DNA from 2 places in the Pantoea sp. PvP021 genome. Region 1 is predicted to be linked to the other one. Evidence: predicted binding sites of a transcription regulator. Region 1 holds the regulator's gene; the other holds the start of a gene.

Evidence for each region. Region 1 encodes PhoB, which activates phosphate uptake and scavenging genes when phosphate is short. Its sites were predicted from a motif close to CTGTCATAAAACTGNCNNAT; they were not measured.
Region 2: the regulator PhoB is predicted to act here: its motif matches at 1,891-1,910, upstream of serA (phosphoglycerate dehydrogenase).

What each region holds. Positions count from the first base shown of each region.
Region 1 is NZ_JBSRXX010000001.1:1,828,634-1,835,196, forward strand. Features, by position in the region: gene ACVKSX_RS08585 (PstS family phosphate ABC transporter substrate-binding protein) at 1-647, opposite strand, end outside; gene phoR (phosphate regulon sensor histidine kinase PhoR) at 667-1,980, opposite strand; gene phoB (phosphate response regulator transcription factor PhoB) at 1,995-2,684, opposite strand; gene sbcD (exonuclease subunit SbcD) at 2,882-4,081, shown strand; gene ACVKSX_RS08605 (AAA family ATPase) at 4,078-6,563, shown strand, end outside.
Region 2 is NZ_JBSRXX010000003.1:301,428-307,990, reverse strand. Features, by position in the region: gene ACVKSX_RS13040 (5-formyltetrahydrofolate cyclo-ligase) at 1-126, shown strand, start outside; gene serA (phosphoglycerate dehydrogenase) at 471-1,709, opposite strand; gene rpiA (ribose-5-phosphate isomerase RpiA) at 1,989-2,648, opposite strand; gene ACVKSX_RS13025 (LysR family transcriptional regulator ArgP) at 2,831-3,736, shown strand; gene ACVKSX_RS13020 (oxidative stress defense protein) at 4,034-4,756, opposite strand; gene argO (arginine exporter ArgO) at 4,900-5,523, opposite strand; gene mscS (small-conductance mechanosensitive channel MscS) at 5,648-6,529, opposite strand.

The sequences.
Region 1 (6,563 bases):
CCAAAACTGGCGTAGCCGATGCTGCGAGAATTACCGGCCACCGCCTGCACCACTGCGGCCGAGCCGGGAAACTCCGCCACGTCGCTGCGAAAATCACCTTTGCACAGCGCCTGCTGCTTGAAGAAACCCCATGTGCCGGAGGCGGAGTTACGTCCATAGCGCTGAATTGGCCGTTTGCTCCACTGCGCGCCGGTTAAGCCGAGATCGCCCCAGCGCAGCGGCACGCTGTGTGCGCCACACAGACGGGTAATCGAGAAGATGGCATCGAGCTTTCGCGGTTCAATCTGCTGCAGCGGATTGCGCTGATTCACCACTACCACCAGCGCATCCATAGCCACCGGAACCGCCAGCGGCGGATAACCGTAGCGCGCCTCAAAGGCCTGGCGTTCATCTGCCTGCATCGGGCGGCTCATCGGACCGAGTTGTGCTGCACCCGCCGCCAGCGCGGTCGGCGCAGTAGAAGATCCGGAGGCCTGAACCTGGACATTGACGCCCGGCGCCTGGCGACTGAAATCCTCGCCCCACAGCGTCATCAGATAACCCAGCGTATCCGATCCGACGCTGCTGAGATTGCCGGAGAGCGCGCCGGGCTGGGCCAGTGCCAGGCCCGGCAGCAGAGTAACGATCAACAAAAGAAGGATGCGCATCAGGGAGATCCGGCAGCGATTAATGAACGGCATTCTCCTGCATCACGCTGCTGACAATCAACCTCGCTGGCAGCGTAAAGGTAAAACAGGTCTCCTTGTGCGGCACGCTGGTGATATCGAGCCGGGCGTTATGGTGGCTCAGAGCATGTTTCACTATCGCCAGCCCCAGCCCGCTGCCGCCGGTCGCACGCGAACGCGCTTTATCGACCCGGTAGAAACGCTCGGTAAGACGCGGAATATGTTCTGAGGCGATGCCCGGCCCGTTGTCGCACACCCGGAAGATAGCCCCCTGTTTGCCGCGCAGCCAGCTGATATCAATTCGCGTGCCATCCGGTGTGTGGTTTACCGCGTTGTAAACCAGATTGGAGATGGCGCTGCGCAGCTGTTCATCGTTGCCGAACACTTTCAGATGGGGATCGGTATGGAAATGGATGTCGTGACGGCCGCCACTCAGCGTTGCCGCCTCATGCTGCAGCAGTTTCAGCATCACCGGCACATCGACCTTCTCTTTCAGATCGATTGCGGGCGCGGCTTCAATGCGCGACAGCGTCAGCAGCTGTTTGACCAGGCTGTCCATGCGGCGCGTCTGCTCCGACATGGTGTGCAGCGCTTTGCTGCGCGAAGGCTCGCTCATCACCGAGTCGTTCATCATCTCCAGATAGCCCTGCAGCACCGTGAGCGGTGTGCGCAATTCATGGCTGACGTTGGCAAAGAAGTTGCGGCGCGCCCCTTCCAGCTGATGCATCTGCGTGACATCACGCGCCACCAGCAGCCACTGCCCTTCGCTGTAGGGCATGACGCGGAACTCCATATGAAGTTTGTTGTTCAGCACCAGCGTCAGCGGCTTGTCGAAATCACGCTGGCGAAGATAGCGCGAGAACTCCGGATAACGGAGCAGATTGAGGATGTTCTGGCCATTATCTTCCGGCCAGCGCAGACCCAGGTGCTGCTGCGCCAGGCCGTTACACCAGAAAATGGTGCCCTCTTCGGTGGTCAGGATCACCGCATCCGGCAGCGACTCGGCACCGCTGCGGAAACGCTTAATCAGATTGCCCAGTTCACGCCGCCGCCGCCGGTTGCGGAGCTGCATCTGGTAAAGACCATAAAACAGCGGTTCCCAGCTGGCACGCCCGGCCGGTGGCGTCATGGTGCGGTCCAGCCACAGCCAGTGCGACAGCCGCATCAGATTGTGAAAATGCCACAACAGCACCGTCAGCACGCTCAGCAGCAGCCACCAGGGCAGACCGCCGAACAGCAGGCCCAGCAGCACTGCGGGCAGACAGACCAGCAGCAGTTCTGTCAGTAATCTCTTCCAGGAGAGGCGTTCCAGCACGGTAAAGGCTCCGTTTAGTAGCGGGCAGAGAAACGATACCCTGTTCCGCGAACGGTTTGTACCATGCGATCGTGGCCGGACACTTCCAGCGCTTTACGTAAACGGCGGATGTGAACATCGACAGTACGATCTTCCACATACACATTGGTGCCCCAGACGTGGTTCAGCAGCTGTTCGCGGCTGTAAACGCGTTCCGGGTGGGTCATAAAGAAGTGCAGCAGCTTATATTCGGTAGGCCCCATCTCCAGCGGCGTGGTTTCGGACATCACGCGATGTGAGGAGGGGTCCAGACTCAGCCCCTGCATCTCAATCACCTCTTCCACGGCCATCGGCGAAATACGGCGCATCACCGCTTTGATCCTCGCCATCAGCTCTTTAGGTGAAAAGGGCTTGGTAATGTAATCATCGGCACCCACTTCCAGGCCGCGCACCCGATCCTCCTCTTCGCCGCGCGCGGTGAGCATCATCACCGGGATATCGCGTGTCATCGCCTCGCGTTTCAGATGTTTGATAAACTGAATACCGCTGCCACCGGGTAACATCCAGTCCAGCAAAATCAGATCGGGCCAGGGTTCAATCAGCTTGCCAACGGCGCTGTCATAATCTTCCGCCTCGATTGGCTGATAGTCGTTCTGCTCCAGAACAAAACACAACATTTCACGGATGGGGGCTTCATCCTCCACAACCAAAATGCGCTTAGCCATTATTACTCCTGCTGATTATGACGGATGTCACTGAGATTCGCGGCGCCATTATGCGTCAGATTTGTGACACTTTTATGAAAAACATAACCTGCCTGTAACCTCACTGGTAATCATTTATGACAGCGCAGCGACAATTTTTTGCTTTGGCCGCAGAGCCAGTATAATCGCCGGGCGAATCACAACGGCAGGGACTCATCATGCGCATCATTCATACTGCGGACTGGCATCTGGGGCAGTTCTTCTACAACAAAAGTCGGGCAGCCGAACATCAGGCATTTCTCGACTGGCTGTTGATCCAGATTGAACAGCATCAGGTGGATGCGTTGATCATCGCAGGCGATCTGTTTGATACCGGTACACCGCCCAGCTACGCCCGCGAAATGTTCAACCGCTTTGTGGTGGCGCTGCAGCCCAGCGGCTGTCAGTTGATTGTGCTGGCGGGAAACCACGATTCCGTTGCCACGCTGAATGAGTCGCGTGAGCTGCTCGCCTGCCTCAATACCCGGGTGATCGCCACCCCGCAGGAGAAGGATGATGTGCTGCTGCTCAACACCCGCCAGGGCCAGCCGGGCGCGCTGCTGTGTGCGATTCCCTATCTGCGGCCGCGCGATATCCTGCGCAGCCGGGCAGGTCAGTCGGGACGCGACAAGCAGACCTCGCTGCTGGAAGCGATCGCCCACCACTATCAGCAGCGATTCACCGCCGCCCAGGCGCTGGGCCATGCACTGCCGATTATCGCCACCGGCCATCTCACCACCGTCGGCGTCAGCCAGAGCGATTCAGTGCGCGACATCTATATCGGGACGCTGGATGCCTTCCCGGCCAGCGCGTTTCCCGCGGCTGACTATATCGCACTGGGGCATATTCATCGCGCTCAGCGCGTCGCGGGCAGCGAGCATATCCGCTACAGCGGCTCACCGATTCCGCTGAGCTTTGATGAGCTGGGCACAGAAAAAAGCGTCTTCCTGCTGGAACTCACCACCAGCGGCCTGCAATCAGTCACGCCGCTGGTGGTGCCACAGGCGCAGCCGATGCAGGTGCTGAAAGGATCGCTGGCGCAGATTGCAGAACAGTTAAATGCCTTCAGCACGGCAGAGCAGGAGAAGCCGACCTGGCTCGACATCGAAGTCACCACCCAGGAGTACCTCAGCGATCTGCAGCGTCAGGTAGAAACCCTGACCGCCACGCTGCCGGTCGAAGTCCTGTTGCTCCGCCGCAGCCGTGAACAGCGGCAACAGAGCCTGGCGCGGCTCGACAACGAAACCCTGAGTGAGCTGAAGGTGGAGGAGGTCTTTGCCCGCCGGCTGGCGCTGGATGAGGAGCTGCAACCGGCGCAAATCGCCGAGATGACCACCCTGTTCCGCCAGACGCTGGCCGCCATGGAAGAGACCCAATGAAGATCCTCACGCTACGGTTCAAAAACCTCAATGCCCTGCGCGGTGAATGGTTCATCGATTTTCGCGCCGAACCTTTCGCCAGCAACGGCCTGTTCGCCATTACCGGTGCCACCGGCGCCGGTAAAACCACCCTGCTGGACGCCATCTGCCTGGCGCTCTATCACCAGACTCCGCGCCTGGGCGCAATTTCACAGAGCCAGAATGCGCTGATGACCCGCGACTGTGCCGAATGTCTGGCCGAGGTGGAGTTTGAGATCAAAGGAGAAGCCTGGCGCGCCTTCTGGAGCCAGAACCGCGCGCGCGGCACTGCTGACGGCAAACTTCAGGCGCCGCGCGTTGAGCTGGCACGCTGCGCTGACAACACTATTGTTGCCGATAAAGTCGGTGACAAGCTGAAGCTGATCGAAACCCTCTCCGGGCTAGATTTTGAAAGGTTTACCCGCTCGATGATGCTGTCACAGGGCCAGTTCGCCGCCTTTCTCAACGCCAAAGCCAGTGAGCGCGCGGAACTGCTTGAGGAGCTGACCGGCACCGAAATTTACGGTCTGATTTCCGCCGCCATCTACGAGCGCCACAAAGAGGCAAAAACCCAGCTGGATCTGCTGCGCAGCCAGGCGGGAGCGATGGCGCTGCTGGATAGCGACGCACGCGCCGCGCTGCAACAGCAGCTCACCGATCTGACCGATGCGGAACAGCAGCTCAGCGCGCACTATCAGCAGGCGCAGCAACAGCAGCAGTGGCAACAGCAGGCGCAGCAGTTACAGCAGGAAGATGCGCAGGCTGACGTCGCGCTGCAGCAGGCCCAGGCTGCATCCCAGGCGGCAGAGGCCGATCGTCAGCGGCTGGCACGCAGCGAACCGGCTGAAAAGCTGCGGGTAAAACTGCAGCAGCGCGACGCGTTACGCACCGAACAGCAGCAGGTCGTGAGCCGCTGTCAGCAACTCACGGCGGCGCAGCAGCAGGCGCAGACCCAACAGCAGCAGCATCAGCAGCACTACGCGGCCACCCAGAGTGCCCGCCAGCAGGCGCTGCAGGAACAGCAGCAGCAGGAAAGTCTGCTGACAGAACAGGTGCTGCCGCTGGATCAGCGGATCAGCGCACTGCAGCAGCAGCTTGCGGAGCAGCAGCAGGAAAATGCCCGACAGCAGCAGCATGCTGATCAGACACAGGCCAGCCTGGCAGAGCAGAAGCGCCAGGTTGAGACATGGCAGCAGGCGATTGCCGAACAGCATCAGTTACGCCAGCAGCTTGCCGATCTCGCCCAATGGGGCGCTTCGCTGCCGGTGTGGCAGGAGAACTTTGCCCTGCTGGCGCAGCGTGAAGCGACCCTGGCCGGACTGGCGCAACAGCGCGAGCAGCAGCAGCGACAGATCGCTACCCAGCAGGCGGAACAGCAGCAGCAGGCAGAACAGGCGCTCCCGCGCCAGCAGGCGGAGCAACAGGCCCGCCAGGCGCTCTCGCAGGCGGAGCAAGTACTAACTTCGCTACAGGAACAGCATTCGCCTGCCGCACTGCGTCAGGCATTAAGCCAGTTGCAGAACAGCCGTCCGGCTCGTCAGCAACTGCTGCTGCTTTCAACCCAGTGGCAGCCGCTGCACCAGCAGCTGGACCAGCGCCAGCAGCGGCTTATCGCGCTCGCAAAAGCGCATCAGCAAAGTGAAGCGGAACTCCAGGCGCTGCGCGAGACGTGGAAACGCGAGAAACAGCAGCTGGATGATGTCGAAAAAATCTGCGCGCTGGAGCAGCAGATTGTCGATCTCAGCGATTACCGCGCCCGGCTCGCCGTCGATCAGCCCTGTCCGCTGTGCGGCTCCTGCACGCATCCCGCCGTTGAGGCCTACAGCACGCTGGAAGTAAGTGCTAACCAGCAGCGCCGGGCTGCACTGCAACAACAAACCGAGGCATTGCGCGAAGCGGGCACGGCAAAAAGCGAACAGCTGAAACAGTCAGCCGTGCAGCAGCAGACCCTGCGCGATGAGATCGCGGAGATGCAGCAACAGCTCGATCGGCTTGAGCAGCAATGGCAGGCGCTGAGCAGTGAGCTGGCACTTACCTTCCCGCTCGCCGATCGGGATGCCTTAACCGCGTGGGAGCAGCAGCAAAGCGAGCGTGAAAGCCAGCTTGAGCAACAGCGACAGGCGCAGGAAGCCGCAGAACAGGCGCGTCAGGCCGCAAAAGATTACTATCTTCAGCAGTCACAGGCCTGGCAGCAGCATTTGCAGGCAGAACAGCTGGCGCAGCAGTCGCTGTCCAGCCTGCAACAGGCGCTGGATGCGCTGCAACAGCGTCAGCAGCAGGAACAGCAGGCCATGGCGCAATTGCAGAGTCGTCTGGAGCAGCAGTTCAGTGCACACAACCTTGCCCTGCCCGACGCCGCCCATCGCGATGCGTGGCTGACAGAACAGCAGCGGCGCTGGGAGCGCTGGCAGGAAAGTGAGCGGTTGCTAGCAAACCTGCAACCGCAGCTGTTAAAGGGGGAAAC
Region 2 (6,563 bases), on a different contig from region 1:
CAGCACGGTTTTTTGCCGGTGGGCCTGGCACACGATTGTCAGCAGGTCGATAGCCTGCCGGTGGCAGAATGGGATGTGCCGTTGCCGGCGGTAATGACGCCATCAAAACTCTGGCAGTGGGAGTAGAAGAGTCGCTTTTGCAGCCAAGTGAAAACCCATACCTGGGCGCATCTGGCAGCAATGAAATAGCTTAACGCGCAGGGAACATGGTCAGAAGAGGAAAGCGTCCCACCGCCCGGATAAAAACGCCGGGAGCGTTTTTGAACAACGCAACGCGTTGGCCCGGTTACGGGCGCACCTCAGGGATGAGGTGCGTAATCGCGCGGGACGGGCATGCCATGGATGGCGGCTTTTGCATCTTTCCGATCTGACCGTGTTCTCTTCGCAGTCTCGGTCTTACAGCAAATCGGGACAGCCTGTATTAACTACCTGAAGAGACGCAACTAAGCGCCTGTTCAGGTTGGTAGCGCTTAGTAAAGCAGACGGGCGCGGATAGTACCCGGAATCGCCTTCATCAGCTGAAGCGCGTTCTCGGCCACTTCCGGCTCTGCATCAATGTCAATCACCACATAGCCCATAAACGGCGAGGTTTGCAGATACTGGGCGGCGATGTTGATGCCCTGCTCGGCAAAAATCTGGTTGATGGCCGTCAGCACGCCAGGGCGGTTCTCATGGATATGCAGCAGACGACTGGCGCTGATACCGTGAATCGGCAGTGACACTTCGGGGAAGTTAACAGCCGAGAGAGTCGAGCCGTTATCGGAGTATTTCGCCAGCTTGCCCGCCACTTCAATGCCGATGTTCTCCTGCGCTTCTTCCGTCGAGCCGCCAATGTGCGGCGTCAGGATCACGTTGTCGAACTCACTCAGTGGAGAGATAAACGGCTCGCTGTTGGTAGCTGGCTCGCTCGGGAAGACGTCGATGGCTGCGCCACCCACATGCTTGCTGGCCAGCGCATCGCACAGCGCCGGGATATCCACCACCGTGCCGCGTGAGGCATTAATCAGCAGCGCGCCAGGCTTCATCTGCGCCAGCTGCTCTGCACCAATCATATCCTGTGTAGAGACGGTTTCCGGCACGTGCAGGCTGACCACATCGCTCATGTTGAGGAGATCGGCCAGATGGCGTACCTGCGTGGCATTACCCAGCGGCAGCTTGTTTTCAATGTCGTAAAAGAAAACATGCATACCCAGGCTTTCTGCCAGCACGCCCAGCTGCATTCCGATGTGGCCGTAACCGATAATACCCAGTTTTTTGCCACGCGCTTCAAATGAGCCTTTGGCAATCTTATTCCAGATGCCACGGTGTGCTTTCGCATTCGCTTCCGGGATGCCACGCAGCATCAGCAGCATCTCACCAATCACCAGCTCCGCAACCGAGCGGGTATTTGAGAACGGCGCATTGAACACGGGAATCCCCCGGCTGGCAGCCGCCTGCAGATCAACCTGGTTGGTACCGATACAGAAACAGCCAACGGCGACCAGCTTTTCAGCCGCCGCAAAAATCTCTTCAGTGAGCTGGGAGCGGGAACGGATACCAATAAAGTGTGCATCACGGATCGATGCTTTTAACGCGTCGGAATCCAGTGCGCCCTTATGGAATTCGATGTTGGTATAACCTGCAGCCCGCAGGTTCTCCAGCGCGCTCTGATGGACACCTTCCACCAGCAGGAACTTAATCTTATCTTTTTCCAGTGATACCTTTGCCATTTCCCGATCCTATTCAGCATTCAATGAGGACTACCATAAGCCAGCCTTCTGTCAAAATATCAAAAAAATCGCGTCGGGCAATACAAACGATTGCCCAGCCGCCAGCACGGCAGCGGCTGACGGCAGCACATTGCCGGACAAAATAAGGAGGTCGGACTGGAAGAGAGAACGAACCCACTGCCGATGACGGTTATGTGACATAAGTCACCAAATTTCACCGCAGCGAGAAAAGATGATTTGCAGGCAGAAATAACCGACGCCGCATCGACGCCGGACAGATCATTTTTTGATGGTTTTCACGCCATCAGGCCCGCCAATCAGTGCAATATCGGCACCACGCGCGGCAAAAAGGCCCACGGTAACGACGCCAGGCAAGGCGTTGATGGTTTTTTCCAGCTCAATGGGATCGAGAATGCGCAGATTATGCACATCGAGAATAATGTTGCCGTTATCGGTGACCACGTTCTGACGATACTCAGGCAAGCCGCCCATTTTCACCAGCTGACGCGCCACATAACTGCGCGCCATCGGGATCACCTCGACCGGCAGCGGGAAACGGCCCAGCACATCGACCTCTTTTGAAGCGTCAGCGATACAGATAAAGGTTTCAGCCACGGCGGCCACGATCTTTTCGCGCGTCAGCGCCGCGCCGCCGCCTTTGATCATCTGCATCTGTGGGTTGATCTCATCCGCGCCATCTACGTACACCGACAGCAGGTCAATCTCGTTCAGGTCGAACACCTGAATACCCAGGCTCTTCAGCTTCTGGGTTGAGGCATCCGAGCTGGAGACGGCACCTTCAATCTGATGCCTGACCGTGGCAAGCGCATCGATAAAGTGGGCAGCGGTGGATCCGGTGCCCACACCAACAACGGTGCCCGGCTGCACGTACTCAAGTGCAGCCCAGCCAACGGCTTTTTTCAGTTCATCCTGGGTCATGGTATGTTTAAAACCTGTGCGACAACGAAGTGCGCGTAGTATAAAACAAGGCTTGCTGAAAATGCTCGGCTGACCGACATGGATTTATCGCTTTGGAAGCCAGCCCACAAAAAACAAGAGAGCCATCACAGGTGATACTTTTGTGGCATAGTGACATCCATCCTGAAGGAGAGAGAAGAATAATGAAACGCCCGGATTATCGAACGCTTCAGGCGCTGGATTCAGTGATCCGCGAACGCGGATTTGAGCGTGCCGCTCAAAAATTATGTATCACCCAGTCAGCGGTTTCACAGCGTATCAAGCAGCTGGAGAATCTGTTTGGTCAGCCGCTGCTGGTGCGAACCGTGCCACCACGTCCGACCGAACAGGGTCAGAAACTGCTGGCGTTGCTGCACCAGGTGGAACTGCTGGAAGAGGAGTGGCTGGGCGATGAGAACAGTGGCACCACGCCACTGCTGCTGTCGCTGGCGGTCAATGCCGACAGTCTGGCGACCTGGCTGCTGCCTGCGCTGAAAGATGTGCTGGCAGATTCCCCTGTACGCCTGAATCTGCAGGTCGAAGATGAAACCCGCACCCAGGAGCGTCTGCGTCGTGGTGAAGTGGTGGGTGCGGTGAGTATTCAGCCGCAGCCGCTGCCCAGTTGCCTGGTGGATCAGCTCGGTGCGCTCGACTACCTGTTTGTAGCGTCGCGCGACTTTGCCGATCGCTTCTTCCCCAACGGCGTCACCCGCTCTGCCCTGCTGAAAGCGCCTGCGGTGGCGTTTGACCATCTTGATGATATGCATCAGGCCTTCCTGCAACAGAACTTTGATCTCTCACCGGGCAGTGTGCCCTGCCACATCGTGAACTCCTCTGAAGCCTTTGTGCAGATGGCGCGACAGGGTTCGACCTGCTGTATGATCCCGCATCTGCAGATTGAGCGTGAGCTGGCGAGCGGTGAGTTAATTGATCTGACGCCAGGCTTGTGTCAGCGCCGGATGCTCTACTGGCATCGTTTTGCACCGGAAAGCCGGTTAATGCGTCGGGTGACCGATGCGCTCATTGCGCATGGACATCGGGTACTGCGTCAGGATGACGTCGCAGCCTGAAAACAAAAACGGGGCGAAAGCCCCGTTTTTACTGCTGACAAATTATGCCCCGAACGGCTGTAAGGATGGATTGGCTCAGGGAACAAGGTCAGATCGGGCTGTAAGGATGGATTGGCTCAGGGAACAAGGTCAGATCGGAAAGGCGCTTAAGCCAATCCCTGGCCGCTCGGCCCGCGCCGTCCATGGCGCGGGACGCTTTCCTCCTCTGACCATGTTCCCTTCGCTTTGAATTTATTCATTGCGGTCAGATCCTGAGATTCATCGGCAGTCTTAACGGGGCATCAGCCCCGTTTTGCACTATGGCGTATTGGGCTTGATCTCAAACACCACATCAACCTGATCGTCAAAGTTAATGCTCTGCTGATCGTAAGTCTCCTGCGCCGAGGTATCTGCCGCTGCAGCCGCTTTATACATACGGTTCATCGGCATCGGCTGATAGTTAGCGACCTGATAACGAATGCTGTAGATTGATCCCAGTTTCGCGTTAAAGCCTTCAGCCAGCTGTGATGCCTGCTGAGTCGCATTTTTAATCGCTGCTTTACGCGCCTGCTCTTTGTAACTCTCCGGATTTGCCACGCCTAACTCGACGCTACGCACCTCATTCAGACCGGACTTCAGCGCCCCGTCCAGCAGATCATTCAGCTTGTCCAGCTGACGCAGGGTTACCTGCACCTGACGCACCGCACGGTAGCCTTTCAGGACGGATTTACCCTCTTTGGTGTAATCGTACTCAGGCTGGGTGCTCAGGTTTGCCGCATCAATATCTTTCTTCTCAATGCCGTTTTTCTGCAGAAAATCGAAATATTGTGCAACCCGGCTATCCGCCTGCTTTTTCGCATCTGCGGCATCTTTTGACGACACGTTCACCACGATAGAGAGCGTGGCGATATCGGGACGGGCATCGACCGTTGCCTTGCCTGAGGTCACCACGTGTGGCCCGTTCGGTAACTCATCAGCGTATACGCCAGGCAATGCCCCGGCGCTCATGATTGCGGCCAGAGCCAATGCTTTCAGTTTCATGAAAGTCCTCCTTGAAAAGGTACTATGACGGCTTCCAACCGGCGAAGCCCAACAGCGCATCGGTATGCGCCATGCTTTGAGTGGTCATTATGGCAAAAGTTCGGCCTCCGCGCGGCAATAACCGCACCGGATCGACGTTGGGATCAAAATCCGGCAATGCCCTGGCGCGCCAGTTGCAGGGCGATAAACCACATCACCGCGCCTACCAGCAGGTTAATGATGCGCTGGGCTTTGGCGGTGCGCAGGCGTGGTGACAGCCAGGCGGCCAGCAGCGCCAGACCAAAGAACCACAGGATCGACGCACTGATGGTGCCCAGCGCAAACCACTGACGCGCAGTGGTGGTCGGCAACTGACCGCCAAGACTGCCCAGCACCACAAAGGTATCGAGATAGACGTGCGGATTGAGCCAGGTCACTGCCAGCAGCGTCGCGATAATGCGTCCCCTGCTCTGCTTTAATGGCTCACCATCCGCCAGATCGGCGTCGCCGCGAAAAGCGCTACGCAGTGCGCCCCAGCCATACCACAACAGAAAGGCTACGCCCGCCCAGGTGATCACCATCAGCAGCAGTGGAGACTGGCTCAGCAAGGCACTGCCGCCAAAGATCCCACCGCAGATCAGCAGAATATCACTCAGCGAGCAGAGGGCCGCCGTCATCAGATGATACTGACGCTTCACGCCCTGATTCATCACAAAAGCGTTCTGCGGTCCCAGCGGCAGAATCAGCGCGGCGCCCAGGGCAAGCCCCTGAAAATAGAGAGATAACACAGGATTATTTCCTCACATCGTTAGAGGAGGAGAAGTATAAAGAGAGAGGATGATTAGCGGAAATTGAAAGAATTAATCTGCGATTAGCAAAATGAATGGGCGACAGACGCCGCCCACTGAAAGATTACTGTGGCTGAACCTGGGTTGCTTCTGCTTCAGGCGCCGGCTTCTGATGCAGATGCACATCCATCTGCGGATAAGGAATACCAATCCCTTTTCCATCCAGCGCACGCTTAAAGTTCTTCAGCAGATCCCAGTAAACGTCCTGCAGGTCGCCGCTGTTGCTCCAGCAACGCACCACAAAGTTCATAGAGGAGGCTGCCAGTTCGTTAAGACCGATCTGGATACCTTTATCTTTCAGCACGCGGCTATCCGCTTCTACAACCTGTTGCAGTAAGGCGATCACTTCATCCACATCCGCCTCGTAAGCCACGCCAATGATAAATTCATTACGGCGAACCGGTTCACGCGAGAAGTTGACGATGTTCCCGCTGATGATCTTGCCGTTTGGCACCACCACGATTTTGCCGTCTGCCGTTCTCAGCGTGGTGGAGAAAATCTGCACATGCAGCACGGTTCCCATAACGCCGCCCAGATCGACGAACTCGCCGGTGCGAAACGGACGGAAGGTGACCAGCAGAACGCCTGCAGCAAGGTTAGAGAGTGACCCCTGCAGCGCCAGACCCACGGCCAGACCCGCAGCACCCAGCACGGCAATCACCGAGGCGGTCTGCACACCGATGCGTCCCAGCGCTGCGATAACGGTGAAGGCGATGACCCCATAGCGCACCAATGCGGAGAGGAAGTCCGCCACGGTAGCGTCTATGTGACGGGCGCGCAGCAGGCGATTTACGGCATTAGAAATGATACGGGCGATAATCATCCCGATAATAATGATGGCAATAGCTGCAACGATATTTACGGCATAGCTGATGATCAGCGCCTGATTGCGAACCAGCCAGTTACCTGCATTGTTTAAGCCGTCGACGACGTGTAACTCTTCCATTAATAAGCCCTGTTGTTAGATTCCCACCGGGAAT